One region of the Pseudomonas sp. 13B_2.1_Bac1 genome, then DNA from elsewhere that is predicted to be linked to it. Evidence: riboswitches for the same ligand, from Rfam matches in the RefSeq annotation. Region 1 holds a riboswitch; each other region holds the start of a gene.
What was found. A riboswitch is a leader RNA that binds a small molecule or an ion and turns the genes downstream of it on or off. The one in region 1 is predicted to bind cobalamin.

Region 1 (3,945 bases):
GGGGCGATTGATTTTTGGCTTCGGCAGGGGTTCGAAGTGGTGGATGTGGACGCGGACCCGGTGTGGCGCACGACGCATATGCAGCGAACCCTATGACACTACCAGTGTAGGCGCCGGCAAGCCGGCTCCTACCGTTGAGTGCTCTGAACAGTTTGGGCGTAGCCGCAGTATCTGCGCCCCATCGAACGGGTCTGTCAGGTAATGCGCCTGCACCCCGAACGTCGCCTGCAACCGCTGCGGCGTCAGCACGTCCAGCGGCTTGCCCAGCGCCACCAACCGTCCATGATCCAGCACCGCCAAGCGGTCGCAGGTGAGCGCCTGGTTGAGGTCATGCAGGGCAATCAAAGTGGTCACCGGCAAGCCTTGCACCCCCTTCAGAATCCCCAGTTGATGCTGGATATCCAGGTGATTGGTCGGCTCATCCAGCAACAAAATCTGCGGCCGTTGCGCCAACGCACGGGCGATGTGCACCCGTTGGCGTTCACCGCCCGAGAGGCTGCGCCACGCACGTTGGCCCAGGTGGGTGGCGTCTACATCCTGCAGCGCCTGGTGCACGATAGCGTCGTCCTCGCGGGACCAGGGGCTGAGTGCCGACAGCCACGGCGTGCGGCCCAGGGCCACGGCGTCGAACACGCGAATGGCGTCGTCGGTGTCGGCCTGTTGTTCGACCACCGCGAGTTGCTGCGCAATGGCACGACGGGACAGGTCGCCCAGGCGCACTTCACCCAGTCGCACCTCGCCAGTGGCCGGGGTGCGCAGGCCGGCCAGCAGTTTCAGCAGGGTGGATTTGCCGGAGCCGTTCGGGCCGACGATGCCCAGGGTTTCACCCCGATGCACCTGCAGGTGAATGTCGCGCAGCAACGTAGCTTCACGCACTTTAAAACCCAGGCCGGTGCAGCTCAGTACGGTCATCGCGCATTCCTCCGGCCGATTAGGATCAGCGCAAACACCGGCGCGCCCACCAAAGCCGTGACCACACCCACCGGAATGACCTGGCCCTTGATCAACGTGCGCGACAACACATCGGCTGCAATCAAGAACAATGCGCCGCCCAAGGCGCTGGCGGGCAACAGGCGCGAGTGCCCGGTGCCGAGCAGCAGGCGCACGGCGTGGGGAATCACCAGGCCGACAAATCCGATGGAGCCGACAATCGACACCATCACCGCCGTGACCAGTGCGGCGCAGGCGACCAGCACAAATTGCACGCGGCGCACCGGGATACCCAGGGAGGCCGCCGAGTCGCTGCCGAAGGTAAACGCATCCAGCGCGCGCCGGTGCCACAGGCACACAGCAAGCCCTGCAACCGCCACCGGCACCGCCAGCCATACCGACGGCCAGCGCACCCCGCTGAGATTGCCGAGCAGCCAAAACATGATGCCGCGCGCCTGTTCGGAACTCGCCGACTTGGTGATCAGGAACGCCGTCAGCGCGTTGAACAGCTGCGAACCGGCGATGCCCGCGAGGATGATCTGCCCGGTGCCGCTGGCTGAACCACTGGCTCGCGCGAGCAGGATCACCAGCGCAAATGCGGCCATCGCACCGACAAAGGCGCCGGCCGACAGCGAGATCAAACCGCCGCCCACCCCGATCAACGCCACCAGCACCGCGCCCGTCGAGGCGCCGGCGCTGATGCCCAGCAGGTACGGATCGGCCAGCGGGTTGCGCAACAGCGATTGCAGAATTACCCCGCAGGTCGCCAGCCCGGCGCCGCATGCGGCAGCGACCAGCGCACGCGTGAGGCGGTAGTTCCACACCACGCCTTCATCGATCGGGTCCAGCACGTAGCCGGCGGCCCAGAGCTTGTTGGCCAGCACCTGCAGCACCACCTTAGGTGCGATGGCGGTTTCGCCGATGGCCACGCCGGCGAGCACGGCGATCAGCAGCAGCGACAGGGCGAGTAGGGTGCGTATCATTTGGGCAAGTCGTAGCCATCGATGGCTGTCGCCAGTTGTTCCAGGCCATCGAACATACGGATGCTGGCCTGCAGCGCCAGGGCGTCGAGGATGATGATGCGGTTGTTTTTCACCGCGTCCATGTTGCGGGTGACCGGGTCACTGCGCAGGAAGGCGAGTTTCTTTTCATGGTCATCGGCGGGGTAGCGGCGGCGGTCCATGCGCGCGATCACCAAAAAGGTCGGGTTGGCCTTGGCAATGGTTTCCCAGCCAACGGCCGGCCATTCTTCATCGGACTGCACCACATTGTGCAGCCCCAGGGTTTGCAGCATGAACTCGGGAATGCCCTTATGGCCGGCCACGTAGGGGTCGCTGGCCATCTCCGAGCTGGAGAACCACACCAGCGCGCTGGCCTGCTTGAGGCCTTTGCCCTGCACGGTCGCGACGGATTTGGCCAGGCGCGCCTTGAGTTCGTCGTTCAGTTGTTGGCCGCGATCCTGTACGTCGAAAATCTGCGCCAGTTGGCTGATGCTTTTATAGATGGTCTCGATGCGAAACGGCTCCAGCCGCGTGCCGTCGGCGCCGACCAGGTTGTCCTTGCCTTCGCAGTCGGAGGGCAGCAGATAGGTGGGGATCTTCAATTCGTGGAATTGCTCGCGGGTCCCGACCACGCCCTGCGGGCCGACCACCCATTCCAGCTCGGCAGCCACCAACTGCGGGCGCTTGGCGATCACCGACTCGAAACTGGGCTCGTTGTCGGCCAGGCGTTCGATTGTGTCGTTCTGTGCCTTGTACTGCGCCAGGACGCTGTTGAACCACAGCGAGGTGCCGACCACTTTATCGCCTACGCCGAGGGCGTAGAGCATTTCGGTGGCGGCCTGGCCGATGGTCACGCTGCGCGCGGGTGCCTGCTGGAAGGTGAGCGTGCTGCCGCAGTTCTGCACGGTCAGCGGGTACTCGGTGGGTGCGGCGTGGGCCAGGGCACAGAAGCCCAGGCCAGTGATCAGGGCGGTAACGCGTGGCAGCATGGGGCGATCTCCTTGAAACCGTACGTGGAACTGGGGAGGTACGGTCTGGAATTACGCCCTCGAACGCTGCGGGTCAGGCAGGCAAGGATGTCCTTCCCGGACACCCCGCCGGTTAGTGTTGGTGCTTGGGCCGGCAGGTCTCCTGACTGATGCGTCGTCGCCACGCTCCGGCCTTCCCGGACGAGGTCCAGTGGCATCAAGGAGCAGGCTCGGCACCTACAGTTGCGGGGGCAGTTCCGATTGGCGCGGCATACCGCGCTTCGGATTCCCTATTAGTCCCATTTGGGAACCGGCGCGGTATGGTAGTCGATCACGCGGTTGAGCGGGAGTTCTGACGGCGCGCGGTGAGAAGACTGCAGTAGCTCTTGTGGGATGGGTCTCCTATGATGCGCGGCCATGGACAGCCTTCACACAAGGAATACACAGTGAAATCATTCGTCGCCCTCGCCCTCATCGCCATGCTCGCCGGTTGCGCCACCCCGGGTAAAAGCGAAAAGCAGATTTTTGACGAAGCCGCCACCGCGCATGTCATGTCGCTGCCTTCCGGGGAAAACAGAGTGCGCTTGCACAGTGTGAAAATCCCCAGCCACGGCTTGATCGCCGACAACCTGGCCCTTGCCATGGCGGGTGGCGCCAATGCGATGTATCTGAAAGAAGAATTGCTGAAGGCCAAAAGCCTGGGCGACACCGGCTTTCTGATAATCGGCGCCAGCACTGTCGTTGACGTGGCCGTGATCGGCAACGCCTGTGAAGGGCTGGATCTGAAAGGTATGCAGATTTACTACTCGGGCACCGATGCGCAGAAGGATAAAGTGCGAACCGCGGTTGAAAAGACCCAGGCGCAGTTTTATTACATTAATGCGCAGTGAGGGTCTGGCAGTAGAGGCAGCCTTTTGGCAGTGAGTGGGCCTGTACTCGCAAACGCTCTTGTACTGGCATGCGGACGTATCTTGCCTAGCAGGCTAAGCAGGCTAAGCAGGTTAAGCAGGTTAAGCAGGTTAAGCAGGTTAAGCAGGCCAAACATG
Region 2 (3,945 bases), on a different contig from region 1:
CGGATAAAGCGCCACGGCTGCATCAGGCCGACACTCGGCGCCTGATGTGCAGCCTGGAGCAGGCGGTGCAGCAACTCGGGGGCCACGCTGCCGCCGCTGAAGTGGCGCATGTCGCGGCGCTCGGCGATGGCGCGGTAGACGGCGTCGCGGTCGGCCTGGGGGAAGGCGTTGTCGGTCATGGCCGCATCGGGGGCAAGCCCGCCCCCACAGTGAATGGGGATTCAACGTGGTCGATTGTGGGCGCCGGCTGGCCGGCGCTGGCGACCTCAGGGTCGGGCGCAAACAAGGCTGCCACCGCCCTCGGGTTGGACGGGAAATAGAAGTGCACGTAGGACGCGGTCATACGCCCTTGTCGGAACACCGCCTCGGCGCCGCGCCCACCATTGGGGCTGACGCCACGGGCAATCGGCTGCCACTCGGTGCTGGTCAGGGAATGGTGATAAGTGTGCCCACGCAGCACGCCTTCCGGCAGCTCGACGTTTTGCAGGGCCAGGGCCGCAAGTTTCTTTTGCATCACCGCATCGCCCTGCAGCAGGCCGACCAGTTCGGCGCGGGTGCCGTCGACGTCGGTCAGCGAGTCCAGCAGGTAGAGCATGCCGCCACATTCAGCGAGCAAGGGTTTGCCGGCCGCGTGATGGGCGCGGATGGCATCGAGCATCGAGGTATTTTCCGACAGCGCCTGGTGGTGCAGTTCCGGATAGCCGCCGGGCAGATAGAGACTGTCGGCATCAGGCAATTCGCGGTCATGGATCGGCGAGAAAAAGCGCAGCTCGGCGCCCATCGCCCGCAACAGGTCGAGGCTGGCGCCGTAGGTGAAGGCAAACGCTTCGTCACGGGCCACCGCAATGCGCACGCCGGCCAGCAACGGCTCGGCCTCGATCACTTCGGGGGCGGCGAAGGTCACCGGCGGCGGCAAGGCAACTTCACAACTGCTGCCCAGTGCCTGCGCAGCAGCATCCAGGCGCAGGTCGAGGTCATTCAGCTCGCAGGCTTGCACCAGCCCCAGGTGGCGGCTCGGCAGTTCGATCCCGGTTTCACGGGACAGCGCGCCATACCAGCGCAGGCCTTCGGTGAGACTGCCTTCGAGGAGTTGCGCATGGCGCAAGGTGCCGACGCGATTGGCCAGCACGCCCGCGAACGGCAAATCCGGCTGATAACGCGCGAGGCCCAAGGCCAGGGCGCCAAACGTCTGCGCCATCGCAGTGCCGTCGATCACGCCCAATACCGGCACGCCGAAATGCCGCGCCAGGTCGGCGCTGGACGGCGTGCCGTCGAACAGCCCCATCACCCCTTCGATGAGGATCAGGTCAGCCTCAGCGGCGGCTTCCCACAACAGGCGGCGACTTTCCTGCTCGCCCACCATCCACATGTCCAATTGATACACCGGCGCACCACTGGCGCGCTCGTGGATCATCGGATCAAGAAAGTCCGGGCCGCATTTGAACACGCGGACTTTGCGCCCCAGATTGCGGTGCAAACGGGCGAGCGCGGCGGTGACGGTGGTTTTGCCCTGGCCGGACGCCGGTGCGGCGATCAAGACAGCCGGGCAATGACGGGGCTGATTCAAAGTTCGACGCCCTTCTGTGCCTTGATACCGGCCTGGAACGCGTGCTTGAGCATGCCCATCTCGGTGACGGTGTCGCCCATTTCGATCAACTCGGGCTTGGCGCCACGACCGGTCACCACCACGTGCTGCATTGGCGGGCGCGCCTGCAGGTCGCTGAGTACCTGGTCGAGGTCGAGATAGCCGTGCTTGAGGGCGATGTTCAGCTCGTCCAGCACCACCAGGCCGATGGACGGGTCTTGCAGCAACTCGCGCGACACCGCCCACGCGGCTTCAGCGGCGGCGATATCGCGCTGGCGGTCCTGGGTTTCCCAGGTAAAGCCTTCGCCCATCACATGAAAACGCACCTGCTCGGGAAAGCGGCGGAAGAACAACTCTTCACCGGTGCTGTTGCGACCCTTGATGAACTGCACCACCCCGCACTGCATGCCGTGGCCCATGGCCCGGGCGAGCATGCCGAATGCCGAACTGCTCTTGCCTTTGCCGTTGCCGGTGAGCACCAGCAGCAGGCCGCATTCGTTGGGGGAGTTGGCGATGCGCTCATCGATCACGGCTTTTTTGCGCAGCATGCGCGCCAGGTGGCGTTCGTCGCGGTCGGGGGAATCGGTCATGACAGCTCTCCGTTGGGGCTGGACAAAAACGGCGGGCAGGAAAAAGGATAAACAGACAGCCAAGCATCGCCCACCGTGATGCTGTTGGATGAACCAGGCCGGTCTCCGGACTCATGAGTGGCGCCCTGGCTCTTTATAGAGAGAGCATTAGGACAGGCCGACAGCGCGCCTTCCCATATCGCTCGCGATACAGTGGCAGAAAGCACCGTCTTGACTCATTTACCGTTGCGGGGGCAGCGCCGGAATCGCGGCAGCACTGTGTACAAGTGCGCTCACTCACCGGCTTCCCTGTTTCACTCCGTCGACCCATGGGTCACAGAGCACCTGGAACAAGCCGCGAAGGTTAGTGGGTTGGGGGTGGAGCGTCAATTAAAGCTGGCCTTGCACTTGAACCATCCTACGGCCGGCCTCCTCTACCCTTACAGGTATTAAGGAGAACACCATGCACAAAACCAGACTCGCCCTGCTTATCATGCTCGCCGGCACCCTCGCTGCCTGCGGGGAAAGCTCTACCTTGCAGGTCTCCGATGGCACCGGGCCCTCGCCCAAGTTGCCGGAGCCGAACAAGACCCTGATCCCGACCGTGAATATCGCCCCGGCGATAGGCTGGCCGGACGGCGCCAAGCCCACCGCCGCTGCCGGCACCCAGGTGGCGGCGTTCGCCGAAGGCCTGGACCATCCGCGCTGGCTGTATGTATTGCCCAATGGCGACGTGCTGGTGGCGGAAACCAACGCGCCACCCAAGCCGGATGACGCCAAGGGTATTCGCGGCTGGGTCATGGAGAAAGTCATGGGCCGTGCCGGCGCCGCTGTGCCGAGCCCGAACCGCATCACCTTGCTGCGTGACGCCGACCACGACGGCGTCGCCGAAACGCGCACGGTGTTCCTGGAAAACCTCAATTCGCCGTTCGGCATGACCCTGGTCGGTAACGATCTGTACGTGGCTGACTCGGACAAGCTGTTGCGCTTCCCCTACCAACCGGGTGAAACCGCGATCAAGGAGGCCGGCACCAAAGTCGTCGACCTGCCGGGCGGCAGCATCAATCACCACTGGACCAAGAACGTGGTGGCAAGCAAGGACGGCAGCAAACTGTATGTGAGCGTCGGGTCCAACAGCAATGTCGGCGAAAACGGCCTGGATGCGGAACAGGGCCGGGCTGCCATCTGGGAAGTCGATCGTGCCAGCGGTGAGCACCGCATCTTCGCCTCCGGCCTGCGCAACCCCAACGGCATGGCCTGGGAACCACAAAGCGGCAAGCTGTGGACGGCGGTGAACGAACGCGATGAAATCGGCAGCGACCTCGTGCCGGACTACATCACCTCAGTCAAGGACGGCGCATTCTATGGCTGGCCCTTCAGTTACTACGGCCAGCATGTGGACGTGCGCGTCAGCCCGCAGAACCTGGACCTGGTCGCCAAGGCGATTGCGCCGGATTATGCAGTGGGCCCGCACACCGCCTCCCTGGGATTGACGTTTGCCGAGGGCAGCAAACTGCCGGCCCAGTTCAGCAACGGCGCATTCATCGGCCAGCATGGGTCGTGGAACCGCAAGCCGCACAGTGGCTACAAGGTGATCTTCGTTCCGTTCGAGGGTGGTCAGCCGAAGGGGCAGCCCGTGGACGTGCTGACCGGTTTCCTCGACAAGGATGAGAAAGCCATGGGCCGGCCGGTGGGCGTGGTGATTGATCAGCAGGGGGATTTGCTGGTGGCAGATGATGTGGGGAACAAGGTGTGGCGGGTGTCGGCCGCTAAATGATGGGTAGGAGCCGG
Region 3 (3,945 bases), on a different contig from region 1:
CCGGGGTCTTGGTAAACCAGCGAAAGCCATGCGGGTCGACCGGCATCGGCGCACGGGCCGACAGGTAGGTCCAAGTGGAGGGCAGCGCGTCCTTGATGCCGAACAGATCCTCCTCGTTGCTGCCGAACCCGTGCAGGAAAATCACCAGTGGCTGGTTGCGGGCATCGCCCTGGGTCTGTTCCAGGTATGAAAGCGGCAAATCGGTGTGCAGGCTGGTATCGGCCTGGGCGGTACCGGCCACCAGGGCCAGCGCCAGGGCAAACACTTTGAGCATGGGACGTTACCTCAGGGTTTGCGCAACAAATAAGTGTCCATGATCCAACCATTCTCCAGGCGCGCCGCCTTGCGCACCCGTTCAATTTCTCCAGCCACTTCGCTGACCTTGCCGCTGATCAGGATTTCATCCGGCGTGCCCAAGTAGGCGCCCCAATAAATATCCAGGCCTTGATCCGCCACGCTGCGGTAGGAATCTTCGGCGTCGAGCATCACCACCAGGGTATCGGCATCACTCGCCTGCCCTGCGGCCAAACGGCGCCCGGTGGTGATTTCGACGGACTTGCCGATGCGGTTCAGCGCCACCTTGTGCTGGGCCGCCAGGGCTTGCACGCTGGTGATGCCGGGGATGACTTCAAACTCAAAGTGGCAGCGGCCACTGGCCAGGATCGCCTGCAGGATACGAATGGTGCTGTCGTACAGCGCCGGGTCTCCCCAGGCCAGGAAAGCGCCGACTTCACCGTCAGCCATTTCCTCATTGATCATGCGTTCGAACGTCGCCTGCTTGTCGCGGTTGAGGTCCTGCACGGCCGTGGTGTAGTCGATATCCCCGCGCACACGCTCGGGGCAGTCGGCCTCGACGAAGCGGTAGCCGGGCTCGGTGATGTAGGTCTCGCAGATCTCGCGACGCAGGTCGATCAGCTTGTCCTTGCTCTGGCCCTTGTCCATCAGGAAAAACACGTCGGTGCGGTTCAGCGCTTTCACGGCCTGCATCGTGATGTAGTCAGGGTTGCCGGCGCCAATGCCGATGATCAGGATGCGTTTCATGGGTTGCTCTCAGTGCGGGGCGTGGATTTTGCCATGTTCATGCGGCTAGGCGTGAGTTTCCAGGCGCAGGCGCCAGACAGTGTTGAAGCGCAGTTCGGTGGCGCAGAGTGGCTCGACGTCGATCCGGTAGAACATCGCGACGGGCAACTGCAACACGTACAGCATCGCGGCGCGGATGACAAAGGGATGGGTGATAGCCACTACGTGCCCGGGCTGTGTTTCGAGGGTTTTCATCCACTGTGCCACGCGTGCGCAAATCTGCTCGACCGACTCGCCACCGTGGGGCGCACTGGCACTGTTGGTCATCCAGTCCTGCAACTGGCCATGATCCAACTGGCTGATGGCCTGGCCCTTCCAATCGCCGAAGTTGCCATCGCGCAGGGCTTCTTCAAACACCGGCGCGCTGCCGAACAAACCCGCCGTCTGCCGGGCGCGAGCCTCGGGTGCGCAGAGCAGGCGCAGGTTTTTCGGGTAGCGCCCGGCCAGCGATGACGCGGCAGCTTGCCAGTCCATCGCCACCGATTCGTCATCGGGAAAGCGCCCCTGCTTTTGCAGCGGCGTGATGGCATGGCAGATAAGGGTCAGACGGGTGGCCTGCATCACAATTTCACTCTGTTTCAGCGCGCAGTCAGCGTAGACTGGCGAAGTTGTTTCAACATGTTACAACGAACATGAAAGAGGAAGCCGGTTCGATTCCGGCGCGGTCGCGCCACTGTATTCGGCCCAATAGCCGTAAGCCAGACCCTGTTTCAGCCCCTTCGCTATCCATTTCGGGACGCGTCATCCCTGGAGGTTCTCATGGCTAACACTGCTGCAACCCATCCTGATGTCTATGTGCCGACGATCCCGCTGGGCGAAATCCTGCCCTGGGCGATCTTCGGCGGCCTGCTGCTGATGCTGGCGATTTACTTCGTCGGTGCCGAGCAAGGCGCCACTGCGGTGTTCAAGGGCATGTACGTGCACGAGTTTGTGCACGACGGTCGCCACCTGCTGGGTTTCCCCTGCCATTAATTCATAAGAGAGACACACCATGACAGGGCAATTACTCGTACGCGGGATGCTGGTGGGCCTGCTCGCCGGCGTGTTGGCCTTCGGTTTCGCCAAGGCCTTCGGCGAGCCGCAGATCGACAAGGCCATCGCCTTTGAAGACCAGATGGCACAGATGCACGGCGATGCGCCGGAAGAAGAACTGGTGAGCCGCGAGGTGCAAAGTACCTTCGGCCTGTTCACCGGCGTGGTGGTCTACAGCGTGTCCCTGGGTGGCCTCTTCGCCCTGGTGTTCGCCTACGCCCTGGGCCGCATCGGCAAGGTCGGCCCGCGCGGCCTGGCGGCGCTGCTGGCATTGGCGGCCTTTGTGACGCTGATCCTGGTGCCCGGGCTCAAATACCCGGCCAACCCGCCTTCCGTGGGGGACCCGCAGACCATTGCACAGCGCACCAAGCTGTTCTTCCTGATGCTGCTGGTGTCGTTGGCGGCGGCCGTGATCGCGATCAACGCCGCGCGCAAGCTGATTGCCCGCCGTGGCGTGTGGAGCGGCGCGATCCTCGGCGTGGCGCTGTACATCGTGATCGTCGCAGTGGCCGGCAGCCTGTTCCCGGTGATCAACGAAGTGCCGGAGCAATTCTCGGCCGTGCTGCTGTGGAAATTCCGCGTGGCGTCGTTGGGCATCCAGTTGGTGCTGTGGACCACCCTGGGCCTGGTGTTCGGAGCGGTGGCCGAGCGCAAGCTCAGCCAGCCAAAAGCCCGATTCAATTCCTGAGTCAAATCCCGGGATGGGCCAGGTAAAACACCTGGTAGCCCGTCCCGGGATGGTCCGCCTGCAACGCCTTGGCCGACAAGGTGATCCGTACCAGTCGCCAGGCCTGCACATCCAGAGCGAGGAACACCGCAAAGGTGTCGCCGCTATCCGCCAACTGCTGGTTGCGACTTTTCTCCTTGGCCAGGATCGCCGCCCTGTCGGCCCCCGGTTCCAACGCCCAGTCCTCGCGGTACAGACTCAGCGCGGTCTGCGCCGGCCCACGTTGCACATCCAGCGGCAACCAGCTCTCGATATACGGACGGCCGAAGCTGTCGAGCACCTTCTGAAAGCGCTCTCCGAGCAGAAAATCGGCGGCCTGCAGTGGGTCGGACCATAGATACACCGAGGCATACACCTTGCCTGCGTGCTCCTGGGCAATAAACGCCTTGAACAGCAGTCCTTCGGCGTGATCCCACAACGGCCCCAATTGCGCGGCGCGGCGGCGGATCACGGCCATGTCGTAGTCGGCAGGCAAGCGGTGTGAATACTGTTTGGCAAACATGAAGAAGCTCCCGTGCAAGTTGAGGGTTCAGCTTGCGCAGCGCCGATGATTTCAACAAGATATCAGCCGATATATGTGCGATAAGGATCGGATATGACTGACGCGCCCAAACCGCTGGATATCGACACCGTGCAGGCCTTTGTGCTGGTCGCCGACTTCGCCAGTTTCACCCGCGCCGCCGCAGCCCTCGACACCTCCCAGGCCGCCATCAGCCTCAAGCTCAAGCGCCTGGAAGAACGCCTGGGCTATCGATTGCTGGAGCGCACGCCGCGCCATGTGCGGCTGTCACCGCAGGGCGAGCACTTTATCGTCGCCGCGCGCGCCCTGCTCAATGCCCACGAACGCGCACTGGGCGATATGGGCAGCCAAGCACCCCGGCGCCTGGTGATCGGCATCAGCGACCATGTGGCCGGTCCCGATCTGCCGACCTGGCTCAGCCGCCTGGCCGCCTACGACCCGTTGGTGATCCTTGAAGTACGTATCGCGTCCTCCCGCGACCTGGTGGCCGCCTTCGATCGCAATGAGCTGGACGCGGTGATCGTGCGCAATGAGGGCGAGCGCCAGGACGGCGAAGTATTGGCGGTGGAACGCTTTGGCTGGTTCG

Region 2: it holds a riboswitch for cobalamin, as region 1 does, so the genes downstream of both, cobO (cob(I)yrinic acid a,c-diamide adenosyltransferase) here and NTD80_RS18810 (ABC transporter substrate-binding protein) in region 1, are expected to answer to the same signal.
Region 3: it holds a riboswitch for cobalamin, as region 1 does, so the genes downstream of both, NTD80_RS16705 (CbtB-domain containing protein) here and NTD80_RS18810 (ABC transporter substrate-binding protein) in region 1, are expected to answer to the same signal.

Annotation. Positions count from the first base shown of each region.
Region 1 covers NZ_JANLOH010000081.1:9,142-13,086, forward strand. Annotated here, with positions in the region: gene NTD80_RS18795 (GNAT family N-acetyltransferase) at 1-96, shown strand, start outside; partial or broken gene NTD80_RS18800 (ABC transporter ATP-binding protein) at 151-912, opposite strand; gene NTD80_RS18805 (FecCD family ABC transporter permease) at 909-1,913, opposite strand; gene NTD80_RS18810 (ABC transporter substrate-binding protein) at 1,910-2,920, opposite strand; cobalamin riboswitch at 3,035-3,229, opposite strand; gene NTD80_RS18815 (hypothetical protein) at 3,346-3,789, shown strand.
Region 2 covers NZ_JANLOH010000006.1:61,326-65,270, forward strand. Annotated here, with positions in the region: gene bluB (5,6-dimethylbenzimidazole synthase) at 1-179, opposite strand, end outside; gene NTD80_RS01440 (cobyrinate a,c-diamide synthase) at 176-1,567, opposite strand; gene cobO (cob(I)yrinic acid a,c-diamide adenosyltransferase) at 1,564-2,175, opposite strand; cobalamin riboswitch at 2,254-2,518, opposite strand; gene NTD80_RS01450 (PQQ-dependent sugar dehydrogenase) at 2,618-3,931, shown strand.
Region 3 covers NZ_JANLOH010000068.1:113,263-117,207, forward strand. Annotated here, with positions in the region: gene NTD80_RS16690 (alpha/beta hydrolase) at 1-274, opposite strand, end outside; gene cobF (precorrin-6A synthase (deacetylating)) at 286-1,041, opposite strand; gene NTD80_RS16700 (histidine phosphatase family protein) at 1,087-1,641, opposite strand; cobalamin riboswitch at 1,670-1,807, shown strand; gene NTD80_RS16705 (CbtB-domain containing protein) at 1,840-2,052, shown strand; gene NTD80_RS16710 (CbtA family protein) at 2,072-2,800, shown strand; gene NTD80_RS16715 (DUF4865 family protein) at 2,802-3,341, opposite strand; gene NTD80_RS16720 (LysR family transcriptional regulator) at 3,435-3,945, shown strand, end outside.